DNA from 2 places in the Nonomuraea recticatena genome. Region 2 is predicted to be linked to the other one. Evidence: riboswitches for the same ligand, from Rfam matches in the RefSeq annotation. Region 2 holds a riboswitch; the other holds the start of a gene.
What was found. A riboswitch is a leader RNA that binds a small molecule or an ion and turns the genes downstream of it on or off. The one in region 2 is predicted to bind S-adenosylmethionine.

Region 1 (5,302 bases), on a different contig from region 2:
CGCCTTCGGGCAGGGCGGCATCCTTCCCCTCGCCACCAGCGAGGACTTCATCGCCGTCGGCGCCGAGATCGGCGTCGTGCTCCTGCTTCTCACGCTCGGGCTCGAGTACAACGCCGGCGAGCTGGTCTCCAGCCTGCGCAGCAACGCCAGGGCGGGCCTGGTCGACATCGTCCTCAACGCGGCGCCGGGCGCGATAGCCGCGCTGCTGCTGGGCTGGGGCCCGGTCGCGGCCGTCGCCATGGCGGGCGTCACCTACGCCACCTCCTCGGGCATCACCGCGAAGGTGCTGTCCGATCTCGGGTGGATCGGTAACCGCGAGACACCCGTGGTGCTGTCGCTCCTCGTCTTCGAGGACCTCGCGATGGCCGTCTACCTGCCGCTGCTGACCGCCATGCTGGCAGGCGTCTCGCTGGTGACGGGCGCGATCTCGCTGGGCATCGCCCTCGGCACGGTGACCATCGTCCTGGTGATCGCGCTGCGCTTCGGCAGGTTCATCGAGGCGTTCGTCTCCAGCCCGAACAACGAGGTGCTGCTGCTGAAGGTGCTCGGCCTGGCGCTGCTGGTGGCGGGCATCGCCCAGGAGCTGCAGGTGTCGGCGGCGGTGGGCGCCTTCCTGGTCGGCATCGCGCTGTCGGGCGAGCTGGCACACGAGGCGCGGGCGCTGCTGATGCCGCTGCGCGACCTGTTCGCCGCGGTCTTCTTCGTCTTCTTCGGCCTGCAGACCGATCCAGGGAAGATCCCGCCCGTGGCGCTGCTCGCGCTCCTGCTCGCGCTGGTCAGCATCGTCACCAAGCTCCTGACGGGCTCCTACGCGGCACGCAGGGCCGGCATCGCCAGGGCGGGCCGCATGCGTGCCGGCATCGCGCTGGTTCCACGCGGCGAGTTCAACATCGTCATCGCCGGCCTGGCCGTGGCAGCGGGGGCGCACCCCGATCTCGGCCCTCTCGCCGCCACCTACGTGCTGATCCTCGCGGCCTTCGGCCCTCTCGCCGCCAAGCTGGTCGAGCCGATACTCACGCGACTCACGCGGCCTCCTTCGCCACCCGCGTGAGACGACCCCTGCGGCGTGGGCGTGGTCAGCGCGGTGAAGCCGAGGCGACCCGGGATGGGCGGCGCCCACTCACCCGCAGGAGACGTCGAGCGAACGAAGCCCTCGAATGATGTAGCCGGGGTTCCACTCGGGCTCCTCGACGAGGGCGATGTCCGGCGCCCTCCTCAGGAGGGCGCCGAACGACTCCACCAGCTCGATCCTGGCCAGCGGCGCGCCCAGGCAGAAGTGGATGCCCGCGCCGAAGGAGATGTGCGGGTTGTCCGCCCTGCCGACGTCGAGCGTGTCGGGGCGGTCGAAGACCTCGGGATCGCGGTTGGCCGAGCCGAACAGCAGGGCGATCTCCACGCCCTTCGGGATGGACACCCCGCCGACCTCGATGTCCTCGAGCACCCAGCGCTCGAACATCTGCAGCGGGGTGTCGTAGCGCATCAGCTCCTCGACGGCCGTGGGCAGCAGCGAGAGGTCCTCGCGCAGCCGTACGAGCTCGGAGGGGTTGCGGAACAGCGACCACCAGCCGTTGCCCGTGACGTTCACGGTCGCCTCGTGACCGGCGTTGAGCAGCAGCACGCAGGTGCCGACCAGCTCGTCCTCGGTCAGCTCCTCGATCTGGGCGAGCGCGCTGATGAGGTCCTCGCCCGGAGCGGCCCTGCGGGCGCGGGCCAGGCCCTTGAGGTAGTCGGAGAACTCCGACGCGGCCCTGACGGCGGTGTGCTGGGCCTCCTGCGAGGGGTTCAGCTCGTACATGCCGCAGATGTCGGCCGACCACGGGCGCAGCAGGTGCCTGTCGGCGTCGGGCACGCCGAGCATCTCGGCGATGACGGTGACGGGCAGCGGCTCGGCCACCTCCGCGATGAGGTCGCCGCCGCCCTTCTCGACGAAGTCGTCGACAAGGCCCTCGACGATCGCGCGGACCCTCGGGCGCATCGACTCGACCATGCGGGGGGTGAACGCCTTGGAGACCAGGCGGCGCAGGCGGGTGTGGACGGGCGGCTCGACGTCGAGCATGCCCGCCCTGATCACCCGCCAGAAGGGCTCCTGGAAGTCCGGCTCGGGCTCGCGCCCGAACTCCTCGTGCGTGGCCAGGTGCAGGTAGGACCTGCCGAGCCTGCGGTCGCGCAGCAGCGCGTTGACGTCGGCGTGCCTGGCGATCAGCCACTGACCCGTGGGCTCGAAGAAGCTGACCGGCGCCTCGCGCCTCAGCTCGTCATAAACCGCGTACGGCGAGGCCACGAAATCCGGATTCCAAGGATCAAAGCGCACTAGTTCATACTAGATTCCGCCTTCGCGTGCCTGCTCCGCATCCTGATGTTGAGCAGCTCCACGACCACCGAGAAGGCCATCGCGAAGTAGATGTAGCCCTTCGGGATGTGCTGGTCGAAGCCCTCGGCCAGGAGCACCACCCCGATCAGCACCAGGAACGACAGCGCGAGCATCTTGATGCTCGGGTGCTTGTCGACGAACCTGCTGATCGGCCCCGACGCGAACAGCATGACCAGCACGGCGACGATGACCGCGGCGACCATGACGCCGAGCTCGTCGACCATGCCGACCGCGGTGATGACCGAGTCGAGCGAGAACACGATGTCGAGCACCATGATCTGCAGGATCACCGAGGTGAAGGAGGTGGCCTTGCGCTCCTTGCCGTCCTGGCCCTTCAGCTCCATGCTCTCGCCGATCTCCAGCACGCTCTTGGCCAGCAGGAACAGGCCGCCAAGGATGAGGATCAGATCTCGGCCCGAGATCTCCTGACCCAGGACCTCGAAGAGCGGTTCGGTCAGCCGGACCACCCATGCCAGGGCGAGCAGGAGCAGGAGCCTGGTGACGAGGGCGGCGCCGAGACCGATCACCCTTGCCCTGTCACGCTGTTCGGGCGGGAGCTTGCCCGCCAGGATCGAGATGAAGATGATGTTGTCTATGCCCAGCACGATCTCGAGGGCGACCAGGGTGAAGAACCCGATCCAGATCTGAGGGTCTGCCACCCAGTCCAACATCACATACCTCCTTGGTTAGTCGTCCCCAACCCCAACGAGCCGATCACGGCAAAAGTTCGTGGCCTCTCCGAACACCCCGGCCCGCCGACCGGCCCTCGATGGCGCGGGCTTGCGGAATGGGGTCACGTGTCGGTTATAGTTCCGGCGTAGGTCATGAGTGCCAGCGCTTAGCCCCGGCTTGCTGGCCGGCAACCCTCGCGTCCGCGGCGGGGTGCCCCGGGTGAAGACCTGGTCCGTCACGAGGTGTGGCGGGCAAGCGCGGGCTCCGAGGTGCCACAGCCGGGGGTCCGGTGACCCCAGGAGGGCTGTGCCATGTCCGTAGCGACGATCTCCCACCCCGTTCAGGTCAAGGTGCTCGGCGAGGACCTCGAGGTTCCCGTCAAGGGCGGCCGTCTGGTCTCCTATGCCAACCTCGACTACGCCGCCAGCGCCCCGTGTCTCGAGCCGGTCAGCGCGGCCGTCGCCGCCGCGCTCCCGGCCTACTCCAGCGTGCACCGCGGCGCGGGCTACGCCTCCCAGCTCACCACCGCCCGCTACGAGCAGGCGCGCCACACCGTGCGCGCCTTCGTCGGCGCCCGCACCGACGACGCGGTCATCTTCACCCGCAACACGACCGACGCCACGAACCTGCTGGCCAGGTGCCTGCCCGAGGGCACGACCGCCGTGGTCTTCGACACCGAGCACCACGCCTCCCTCCTTCCCTGGCCGCAGGCCGTACGGCTGGCGCCGCCCGCCTTCCCCGGCGAGGCCGTACGGCAGGCCGACGAGGCCCTCGCCGCGATCGAGGGTCCCAAGCTGCTCGTGGTCACCGCCGCCTCCAACGTGACGGGCGAGCTGTGGCCGATCGCCGCGCTCGCGCACATCGCGCACAGGCACGGCGCCCGCATCCTGGTCGACGCGGCCCAGCTGGTCCCGCACCGCAGACTCAACCTGACCGCGCTGGACCTCGACTACGTGGCCTTCTCCGGTCACAAGCTCTACGCTCCCTTCGGCGCGGGCGTGCTGGTCGGACGGCGGGACTGGCTGTCCGAGGGCGAGCCGTACCTCAAGGGCGGCGGCGCGGTGAAGGCGGTCGCCGACGCCGTCGAGTGGCACGAGGACCCCGAGCCCAGGCACGAGGCGGGAACCCCGAACGTGCTCGGCGCCATCGCGCTGGCCGCCGCGTGCGACGCGCTCACCGCCACCGGCTGGACCGCGCTGGTCCGCGAGGAGGAGCGGCTCGTCTCCAGGCTGCGCGAGGGCCTGGCCGCGATCGAGGGCGTGCACGAGCTGTCGCTGTGGGGCCCCGACCACCCCAGGGTCGGCATCGTGTCGTTCGTCGTCGACGGCTACACCGCGCGCGAGGTCGCCGAAGCGCTCTCCGGCGAGTACGGCATCGGCGTGCGTGACGGCAAGTTCTGCGCGCACCCCTTCGTCCGCCACCTGCTCGGGGCCACCGAGCACGACGGTGGCTGCGAGGACGGCACGACCTCGGCCGTCAGGGCCTCCATCGGCATCGGCAGCAACGAGGAGCACATCGACCGCCTCATCGGCGCGCTACGCGACCTGGCCGCGCGGCGCTAGGGGCTCGACAGCTCGCGGTGGTGCGACACGCCGTCCACGTCGATGGGCGCGCGGGCCGCGGCGTTGGCCTCGGCCCTGCGCTGGGCCCGTCTGGCGAGAGCGGCCTTGCGGATGCCGTCGACGCCGAAGCGCCCTCCGCCCACCGCGGCGAGCACCAGGCACGCGGCACCAAGGGCGCCGACCAGCTCCCAGCCTCCGTCGCCGACGAAGACCCCGTTGGGCGCGTGAACGAACAGGAACGCCCCCGCCATCGCCGCCACCAGGGCCAGCGCAGCGACCGGCACGAACAGGCCGATGATCAGCAGGGCTCCGCCCACCAGCTCGGCCGTCATCGTGAAGCCCGCGGCCAGCCCCGGTTGCGGCACCCCCATCTTGGTGAACATCTGCGTGACGGAGTCGATGCCGGTCTGCCACTTCTGCCAGCCGTGCGAGACGAAGACGAGACCGATCGCCACCCGTGTCACCAACGCCGCCAGATCGAACAAGACTCTTTTCATGCCCTTCTATCTCCCCTGGCTCACCAGCGGAAATGCGCAAACAGACCATTCCTTGACTGGATCACCCTCACCGCCAGTGGCAGCATGGCGGTTATGGAAGAACGCGTGGTCGGAATCGGGGCAGGCGCCAAGGAGCTGGCCACGGAGGACATGATCCTCAACATCGGGCCGCAGCACCCCTCGACGCACGGTGTCCTGCG
Region 2 (5,302 bases):
CAGGGTCGCGATGTCACCCAGCATGGCCTTGCGACGGTCACCGAAGCCCGGAGCCTTGACGGCCACGGAGCGGAACAGGCCGCGGATCTTGTTGACGACCAGGGTGGCCAGAGCCTCGCCCTCGACGTCCTCAGCGATGATCAGCAGCGGCTTGCCGGCCTGCACGACCTTGTCGAGCAGGGGCAGCAGGTCCTTGTTGGCCGAGACCTTGGAGTTGACGATGAGGATGTAGGGGTCCTCAAGGACAGCTTCCATACGCTCGGGGTCGGTCACGAAGTAACCGGAGTTGTAACCCTTGTCGAAGCGCATGCCCTCGGTGAGCTCGAGCTCGAGGCCGAAAGCGTTGCTCTCCTCGACGGTGATGACGCCTTCCTTGCCAACCTTGTCCATCGCCTCGGCGATGAGGTTGCCGATCTCGACGTCACCGGCGGAGATGGAGGCCGTCGAAGCGATCTGCTCCTTGGTCTCCACGTCCTTGGCCAGCTTGGAGAGCTCCTCGCTGACGCGCTCGACAGCCGCCTCGATGCCCTTCTTCAGGGACATCGGGTTGGCGCCGGCGGCGACGTTGCGGAGGCCCTCACGGACCAGCGCCTGGGCGAGCACGGTGGCGGTGGTGGTGCCGTCACCCGCGACGTCGTCCGTCTTCTTGGCGACTTCCTTGACCAGCTCAGCGCCGATCTTCTCCCACGGGTCCTCGAGCTCGATCTCCTTGGCGATGGATACACCATCGTTGGTGATCGTGGGAGCGCCCCACTTCTTTTCCAGCACGACGTTACGGCCCTTGGGGCCGAGGGTCACCTTGACGGCGTCGGCGAGCTGGTTCATACCGCGCTCGAGACCGCGCCGGGCGTCCTCGTCAAACGCGATCATCTTGGCTGCCATAAGGCTAGACCTCCCAGATGCAGGGTGGCTTTCAGCGGACCGAGCCGACGCCCGCGACGGCATGGGTCCGACTCCATTCGGCGGACCCCATCGTCTCGATCCCGGTGTCTGGCACTCTCACAACGAGAGTGCCAACGAACTGTTTAGCACTCTACCCTGTCGAGTGCAAGCCAGCGACACACATGCCCAGGTCATGCCCCAGACTATGGCCACAGGCCCGACCGGCTGACGCGGATCGGGCCTGCTGAGTCGACGTACAGGACGTGGCAGATCCGCACGGACTGCGTTGCCGTGTGAGCTGCCCGCGCATACCGGCGACGTGGGGCGTCAGACCGCCCTGACCGCCTCCGCCTGGGGACCCTTCTGGCCCTGGGTGATCTCGAACTCGACGCGCTGGCCCTGTTCGAGCGACCGGTAGCCATCCATCATGATCGCTGAGTAATGGACGAACACATCTTTACCACCGTCTACCGCGATGAAGCCGTAGCCCTTGTCCGCGTTGAACCACTTGACGGTGCCCTGCGCCACTTCCGACTCCTCTTACTGGGCTCCGGACCTCGCCCATTCCACTCGCGAGATCCGCGACCGGCATGACTTATGGGGAAATCAGCCGGACGATCGCCCTCGACCATACCTGTGCAAACCCGTAGGACAACAGAGTCAATCGAGCGGGCATTCTTCCCGTCACGAAAAAGGTAGTTAAACATTCCACTTTCGTGACGGCCTGAACACCAAAAACGCCCGCGAGGGGCATAACCCCCCACGGGCGTCGTCGGCAAGGAAAGCGTCAGCCGCCGGCCACGGCCGGGATGATGGAGATCTGCGCTCCCGCCGGAGTGGCGCTGTCGAGTCCGCCTACAAAACGGACGTCCTCTTCTCCCACATAAACGTTAACAAAACGGCGAATCTTGCCCGATTCATCCAAAATTCGCGCACCGATACCGGGATAGTCGGCATCGAGCTTCTGCAGCACCTCACGAAGAGTGTCGCCCTCGCCACTCACCTCCGCGTTACCGCCGGTGTACGTGCGCAGAATGGTGGGAATCCGCACCGAAACGCTCATGACTTGTACCTTTCCTTTCAGACAGCCGCGCGGAACGCGTCGAGGGACGGCCGGATCACAGCCGTGGGAGCGGCGTCGTCCGCGATGGCGTCGAGCGTCTTGAGCCCGTCGCCGGTGTTGAGGACCACGGTCGTGAGCGACGGGTCGAGCCGCCCGCTCTCGACGAGCTTCTTCAGCACACCGACCGTCACCCCGCCCGCGGTCTCCGCGAAGATGCCCTCGGTCGAGGCGAGCAGCTTGATCGCCGACACCACCTCGGTGTCGGTGACGTCCTCCACCGCCCCGCCCGTACGGCGGGCGATGTCGAGCACGTAGGGCCCGTCGGCGGGGTTGCCGATGGCCAGCGACTTGGCGATGGTGTTCGGCTTGACCGGCTGGACCACGTCGTGCCCCGCCTTGAAGGCCGTGGAGACCGGCGAGCACCCCGCCGCCTGCGCCGCGAAGATCTTGTAGGGCTTGTCCTCGACGAGCCCGAGCGAGATCAGCTCCTTGAAGCCCTTGTCGATCTTCGTGAGCTGCGAGCCGGAGGCCACCGGGATGATGATCTGGTCGGGCAGCTCCCAGCCGAGCTGCTCGGCGATCTCGTAGGCCAGCGTCTTCGACCCCTCGGCGTAGTAAGGCCGCAGGTTGACGTTGACGAACCCCCACTTGTCGCCGAGCGGGTCGCCGATGAGCTCGGAGCAGAAGCGGTTGACCTCGTCGTAGGTGCCGTCGATGCCGATCAGCTTGCCGCCGAAGACCCTGGCCATGGCGATCTTCGCCTGCTCGAGGTCGGCGGGGATGAACACGCACGCGTCGAGCCCCGCGCGGGCCGCCGCTGCGGTCACCGCTCCGGCCAGGTTGCCGGTGGAGGAGCACGAAAGGGTGTGGAAGCCGAAGTTGCGCGCCGCCTCGACGGCGATGGCCACCACCCTGTCCTTGAAGGAGTGGGTGGGGTTGCCCGAGTCGTCCTTGACGTGCAGGTCGCGCAGGCCGAGGACCTTGCCCAGGTTGTCGGCCTTGACAAGCTTCGTCCAGCCAGGGTTCATGTTCTGCTTGGAGGTCACGTCCGTGGGGACGGGCAGCAGCGAGCGGTAACGCCAGATGTTCGCGGGACCCGCCGCGATGTCCTCACGGGTGACGGATCCGAAGGAGTAGGCCACTTCGAGTGGCCCGAAACACTCCAGGCAGGCGAAGCTCGGGCCCAGGTCGTAGCGGGTGCCGCACTCGCGGCAGGACAGAGCGACGGCAGGACCGAAATCAAGCGACATGAAGCGAGGCCTTCCCTCATCTTCGTCTGCGACCACCTTGGCCACAGACCGGAATTGGCACCTGTCCCGGCCGGCCTCGTCACTTCACGAGTTCAGTCCGGGAGGGTTGCCGGGGCTTCGCAGGGCCGGTCCCTCCACCCCTCTGGATGAGCAATATTCAGTTATGGCAATCACCATACCCGGCCACGCTCGCGACACGGGCTACCGTCTCGCTAGCTGAGACGATAAGTATCACCGAGCGCGGCCTGCACGTACTTGCGCGCCTGGTGGATGCGCGACTTGGCGGTGCCGAGCGGGATGCCGAGCTGCTCGGCGACCTCGTTGTAGTCGAGCTGGACGATGTCGCGCAGCACCAGCGCCTGGGCCAGGTCGGGCTTGTCGGCCTCCAGCGCCTCCATGGCGTCGAGCAGGTCGAGCCGCGAACCGGCGATGACGCTGACCCGCCGTACGTCGGGCTTCTGGACGGGCAGCTCCTCCGAGGTCTGCTCGGCGGCCCTGCGCTTCAGCGACCGGTAGGTGGTGCGCGCGCAGTTGGCGGTGACGATGTGCAGCCAGGTGCTGAACCTGGCCCTGCCCTCGAAGCGGCCGATGTTGCGGGCCACCGCGAGCAGGGTGTCCTGGCACGCCTCCTCGGCGTCCTGGTGGTAGGGGAGGATGCGCGCGCAGTGGCGCAGCACGTCGGGCTCGATGCGCTTCAGGAGCTCGCCAAGCGCGCGATGGTCGCCGCCCGCCGCGGAGCGGGCCAGTTCCTCGGTTAGCTCATCTAGGGCCATAGCGAGATCCTATGGTCGGGCGTCATGGTTGTTCACATGAACAGCGTCCTGGTGGCCTCCAACAGGGGTCCGGTCTCCTTCACTGTCTCCGACGGCGGCGAGCTGACCATGAAACGCGGCGGGGGAGGCCTGGTCTCAGGGCTCTCAGGGGTGGCCAGAGAGGAAGGCGTGCTCTGGGTCTGCGCCGCGCTGTCCGACGGCGACCGCAGTGCCGTACGGCTGGCTCCCGGTGGCCGCCTCGACCACGCCGGCTACGACACCGGCAAGTTGCGCATGCTGGACATCCCGCCCGCCACCTTCCACCGCGCCTACAACGCGGTGGCCAACTCCACGCTCTGGTTCGTCAACCACCTCCTCTACGACATCCCGAACGCGCCCCACTTCGGCTCCAGGTTCGAGAAGGAGTGGGAGTCCTACCGCGACTACAACGGCGCCTTCGCGCTGGCGCTGGCGGAGGAGGCCGGCCACGGCGCCAGGGTGATGGTGCAGGACTACCATCTGACGCTCACTCCCGCGATGCTCCGTGCCGAGCGTCCCGACCTGCGTATCGCGCACTTCAGCCACACCCCGTGGGCGCCTCCCGAGTACTTCTCCCTGCTGCCCGACGAGGTCGCGAGAGAGGTGCTCGAGGGCATCCTGGGCGCCGACCACGCCGGGTTCCTGACCGAGCGATGGGCCCGCGCGTTCATGGACTGCTGCGAGAGCCTGCTGAACGCCAAGGTCTCCGGCAGGACGGTCTCCCACGAGGGGCGCATCACGCGCATCGGCGTCCACGGGCTCGGGGTCGACGGCGAGAAGCTGTGGAAGAGGGCCTGCGAACCCGACGTCGAGTCGCACATGGCCGCGCTCAGGGAGCAGGTGGGCGACCGCAAGCTGATCGTCCGCATCGACCGCACCGAGCTGTCGAAGAACATCGTCCGCGGCCTGCTGGCCTACAGGGAGTTCCTCGCCGCGCACCCCGAGTGGCACGGGCGCGTGGTGCACCTGGCCTTCGCCTACCCCTCGCGGCACGACCTGCCCGAGTACCGGGAGTACACCGCGGCCGTGCAGCGCTGCGCCAAGGAGATCGAGGACGAGTACGCCACCGAGGACTGGGACCCGCTGATCCTCAACGTCAACGACGACTATCCGCGCTCGCTCGCCGCCTACCGCCTGGCCGACGTGCTGCTGGTCAACCCCATCCGCGACGGCATGAACCTGGTCGCCAAGGAGGGCCCGATCCTGTCGCCGCGCTGCGCGCTGGTCCTCTCGCGCGAGGCGGGCGCGGCCGCCGAACTCGGCGCCGACGCGCTCGTGGTCAACCCCTACGACGTCTGCGAGACGGCGCGCGCCCT

Region 1: another riboswitch for S-adenosylmethionine. It lies ahead of ABFX50_RS19535 (aminotransferase class V-fold PLP-dependent enzyme); the one in region 2 lies ahead of thrC (threonine synthase).

The regions. Positions count from the first base shown of each region.
Region 1 covers NZ_BAAATE010000009.1:97,340-102,641, reverse strand. The annotation lists gene ABFX50_RS19550 (cation:proton antiporter) at 1-1,051, shown strand, start outside; gene ABFX50_RS19545 (cytochrome P450) at 1,121-2,311, opposite strand; gene ABFX50_RS19540 (TerC family protein) at 2,311-3,042, opposite strand; SAM riboswitch class IV at 3,192-3,307, shown strand; gene ABFX50_RS19535 (aminotransferase class V-fold PLP-dependent enzyme) at 3,355-4,605, shown strand; gene ABFX50_RS19530 (DoxX family protein) at 4,602-5,102, opposite strand; gene ABFX50_RS19525 (NADH-quinone oxidoreductase subunit D) at 5,196-5,302, shown strand, end outside.
Region 2 covers NZ_BAAATE010000036.1:30,584-35,885, reverse strand. The annotation lists gene groL (chaperonin GroEL) at 1-882, opposite strand, end outside; gene ABFX50_RS42080 (cold-shock protein) at 1,210-1,410, opposite strand; gene ABFX50_RS42075 (MoaD/ThiS family protein) at 1,670-1,945, opposite strand; gene thrC (threonine synthase) at 1,963-3,195, opposite strand; SAM riboswitch class I at 3,209-3,348, opposite strand; gene ABFX50_RS42065 (RNA polymerase sigma factor) at 3,408-3,968, opposite strand; gene ABFX50_RS42060 (alpha,alpha-trehalose-phosphate synthase (UDP-forming)) at 4,005-5,302, shown strand, end outside.